DNA from 2 places in the Streptomyces sp. NPDC054786 genome. Region 2 is predicted to be linked to the other one. Evidence: predicted binding sites of a transcription regulator. Region 2 holds the regulator's gene; the other holds the start of a gene.

Region 1 (2,200 bases), on a different contig from region 2:
CCGCGTTGGCGCCGGTGGCCTCGTCGCCGTCGAGCTCCAGCTTCTCGAAGACCTGGGAGGCCTGGAGCAGGGCCACGCCACCGCCGGCGACGATGCCCTCTTCGACGGCCGCCTTCGCGTTGCGAACGGCGTCCTCGATGCGGTGCTTGCGCTCCTTGAGCTCGACCTCGGTGGCGGCACCGGCCTTGATGACGGCCACGCCGCCGGCCAGCTTCGCCAGACGCTCCTGGAGCTTCTCGCGGTCGTAGTCCGAGTCGCTGTTCTCGATCTCGGCACGGATCTGGTTGACCCGGCCCTGGACCTGCTCGCTGTCGCCGGCACCGTCGACGATGGTGGTCTCGTCCTTGGTGATGACGACCTTGCGGGCGCGGCCGAGCAGTTCGAGACCGGCGTTCTCCAGCTTGAGACCGACCTCCTCGGAGATGACGGTGCCACCGGTGAGGATGGCGATGTCGCCGAGCATGGCCTTACGACGGTCACCGAAGCCCGGGGCCTTGACGGCGACGGACTTGAAGGTGCCACGGATCTTGTTGACGACCAGGGTCGACAGGGCCTCGCCCTCGACGTCCTCGGCGATGATCAGCAGCGGCTTGCCGGACTGCATGACCTTCTCCAGGAGCGGCAGCAGGTCCTTCACGCTGCTGATCTTGGAGTTGACGATGAGGATGTACGGGTCGTCGAGCGACGCCTCCATACGCTCCATGTCGGTGGCGAAGTACGCCGAGATGTAGCCCTTGTCGAAGCGCATACCCTCGGTGAGCTCCAGCTCCAGACCGAAGGTCTGGGACTCCTCGACGGTGATGACGCCTTCCTTGCCGACCTTGTCCATGGCCTCGGCGATCAGCTCGCCGATCTGGGTGTCAGCGGCGGAGATGGAGGCGGTCGAAGCGATCTGCTCCTTGGTCTCCACGTCCTTGGCCTGCTCCAGCAGGGCGGCGGAGACGGCCTCGACGGCACGCTCGATACCGCGCTTGAGGGCCATCGGGTTGGCGCCGGCGGCTACGTTGCGCAGGCCCTCGCGGACCAGAGCCTGGGCCAGGACGGTCGCGGTCGTCGTGCCGTCACCGGCGACGTCGTCCGTCTTCTTCGCGACCTCCTTGACCAGCTCGGCGCCGATCTTCTCGTACGGGTCCTCGAGCTCGATCTCCTTGGCGATGGAAACACCATCGTTGGTGATCGTGGGGGCGCCCCACTTCTTCTCGAGGACGACGTTGCGGCCCTTGGGGCCGAGGGTGACCTTGACGGCGTCGGCGAGCTGGTTCATCCCGCGCTCGAGACCGCGCCGTGCCTCCTCGTCGAACGCGATGATCTTGGCCATGTGAAGTGGTCCTCCCGGACTGGGGTGGATTGCTCCGGACCGCGCTGGCGCCCGCGACGGACGACCTGCAAACCCGTGTGGTTCCTTGCCCCACCCGGCCTGCGGGCCTCACCGACCCGGTCCTTCGTTGTCACTCTCACTGGGAGAGTGCTAACGCAATGATTAGCACTCGCACCCCTTGAGTGCAAGGCGGCTTCGAAGAAGCCTCCCATTGGAGTGGTGACCGAGTGACGGGTGAGCACGGGCGCCCCGGGGGGCCGCCCGACCGTCCGCCGACGACGGACAGCAGAAGGCCCGCACCCCTCAGGGGCACGGGCCTTCACTACGCTGCAGTCGGTCGGCGCCTCAGCCGGCCACCCGGACCATGTCCGCCTGCGGCCCCTTCTGGCCCTGCGAGATCTCGAACTCGACCCGCTGGCCTTCCTCGAGGGTGCGGTAACCGTCCATCTGGATCGCGCTGTAGTGGACGAAAACATCCGCACCACCGTCGACCGCGATGAAGCCGTACCCCTTCTCCGCGTTGAACCACTTGACGGTGCCCTGAGCCATGCCTAACTCCCCTATTACTGGCCCTTGCGCAGGACCGCACTCCGCGGACCCGGGTCAGACCTCACCCCGCGAAAATCCCGTGGGATGTGCGCCGGAACGCGTCGACCGCCGCTGAATGTATCTGCACAGATGCCCAGCGCAACAGGTCAATCGGACGAGAATTCTGGGGCCGGAGAATCGGCAATATGCCGTGAAATCCCGGTTCTCCCGGGCAAGTCGGGCCGGGCATAGCGCACCTAAGCGACAAATGCTGCACACACTTTGGGCACAACTGATCGCGGCCTCATATGCGTTCGGCACACGCACGCGTTATAGCGCAGGGGGATCACCCCA
Region 2 (2,200 bases):
AGCGTGCGGCGGGAGCGGATCCGGCCGTCGCCGGCGCACTCGTGGCACGGGGTCGGTACGACCGTGCCGAAGCCCTGGCACTGCGGGCACGGCCTGGACGTCATGACCTGGCCGAGGAAGGACCGGGTGACCTGCGAGACCTCACCGCGGCCGCGGCACATGTCGCAGGTCTGCGCCGAGGTGCCGGGCGCCGCGCCCTCGCCGCTGCAGGTCGTGCAGACGACGGCGGTGTCGACCTGGAGGTCCTTGGTCGTGCCGAAGGCCGCTTCGTTCAGCTCGATGTCGAGCCGGATCATGGCGTCCTGGCCGCGGCGGGTGCGCGAGCGCGGCCCGCGCTGCGACGCGGTGCCGAAGAACGCGTCCATGATGTCGGAGAAGTTGCCGAAGCCCGCGCCGAAGCCGCCCGCGCCCTGGCCGCCGCCGGCCTGCGAGAGCGGGTCGCCGCCGAGGTCGTAGACCTGCTTCTTCTGCGGGTCCGACAGGACCTCGTAAGCGGCGTTGATCTCCTTGAACCGCTCCTGGGTCTTGGGATCCGGGTTCACGTCCGGGTGCAGCTCACGCGCCAGCCGACGGAAGGCCTTCTTGATCTGGTCCTGCGAGGCATCACGGCTGATGCCGAGGACCGAGTAATAATCCGTGGCCACTTACGACTCCGCGAGGATTTGTCCGACGTAACGTGCCACTGCGCGTACCGCTCCCATCGTTCCGGGGTAGTCCATGCGGGTCGGTCCGACCACGCCGAGTTTGGCGACTGCCTCGTCGCCCGAACCGTAGCCGACCGTGACGACCGATGTGGACGCCAGGCCTTCATGGGCATTCTCATGCCCGATACGTACGGTCATGCCCGAGTCGTTGGCCTCCCCGAGCAGCTTGAGCATCACCACATGCTCCTCAAGGGCCTCCAGCACGGGCCGGATCGTCAGGGGGAAATCGTGCCCGAAGCGCGTGAGATTGGCGGTACCGCCGATCATCAGCCGCTCTTCGGTCTCTTCCACCAAAGTTTCCAGCAACACCGACAGCACTGTCGAGACCGTGCCGCGGTCGTCCTGCTCGAAGGACTCCGGGAGATCCTGCACCAACTGCGGCACATCCGCGAACCGGCGGCCGACGACCCGGCTGTTGAGCCGCGCCCGCAGATCCGCCAGGGAGGTTTCGCCGAACGGTGCCTGGCAGTCGATGATCCGCTGCTCGACCCGGCCGGTGTCCGTGATCAGTACGAGCATCAGCCGGGCCGGGGCCAGGGCCAGCAGCTCGACATGCCGGACCGTGGACCGGGTCAGGGACGGATACTGCACGACGGCGACCTGCCGGGTCAGCTGCGCCAGCAGCCGGACCGTGCGGCCCACCATGTCGTCGAGGTCGACGGCGCCGTCCAGGAAATTCTGGATCGCCCGCCGCTCCGGGCTGGACAGCGGCTTGACGCCGGCCAGCTTGTCGACGAACAGGCGGTAGCCCTTGTCGGTCGGGATCCGCCCGGCGCTGGTGTGCGGCTGGGCGATGAACCCCTCGTCCTCCAGGGCCGCCATGTCGTTGCGGATGGTGGCCGGGGAGACCCCGAGCCGATGGCGTTCGGTGAGCGCCTTGGAGCCGACCGGCTCCTCCGTCCCGACGTAGTCCTGGACGATGGCGCGCAGCACCTCCAGCCTGCGTTCACTGAGCATCCCGCGCACCTCCAGTCCGGCCGTCCGCCGTCTCGTCTCTCCTGGCACTCACACGGGCCGAGTGCCAGACCCTGAGCCAGTGTACGGCCGGGTAGCACGGCTGCGGCAAGGGCGGCCGCGCGGAGTACTCGCCCGATGACCGTGTTCGGTCGATCTGTCGGGCAACGCTATCGCGATGGCGCTAGCGTCTCGGTATGCACACTGCTTGGGAAGAGGCCGGTTGGGAACGACTCGGTGACGGCGTCGCCAGGCGCCGGATGCCGGGCTGGGACGAGACGGTCGGGGTGATCGCCGGGACCACCGGCGTCATGATCGTCGACACCGGCGCGACCCTTCGCGACGGCGCGGATCTGCGCCGGTCGATCCGTGGCGTACTGGGCCGGGAAGTGACGCATGTCGCGCTCACCCATCCGCATTTCGATCATGTCCTGGGCACGGCCGCCTTCGCGGGCGTCGAGGTGTTCGGCGCGGCCGGCCTGGGCGAGTTGCTCCGGCGCGAGAAGGACGAGCTGCGGCGGACCGCGGTCCGCGAGGGCGTC

What was found. The regulator HrcA, encoded in region 2, represses chaperone genes, less so after heat shock. The targets are predictions, from matches to a motif close to TTNGCACTCNGNNNNNCNGAGTGCNAA.
Region 1: a site for HrcA is predicted at 1,446-1,472, ahead of groL (chaperonin GroEL). Genes of this name have one in related genera too.

What each region holds. Positions count from the first base shown of each region.
Region 1 is NZ_JBSHAW010000042.1:29,645-31,844, forward strand. Features, by position in the region: gene groL (chaperonin GroEL) at 1-1,318, opposite strand, end outside; gene ACWGI6_RS30055 (cold-shock protein) at 1,664-1,867, opposite strand.
Region 2 is NZ_JBSHAW010000030.1:78,034-80,233, reverse strand. Features, by position in the region: gene dnaJ (molecular chaperone DnaJ) at 1-644, opposite strand, end outside; gene hrcA (heat-inducible transcriptional repressor HrcA) at 645-1,661, opposite strand; gene ACWGI6_RS24925 (MBL fold metallo-hydrolase) at 1,856-2,200, shown strand, end outside.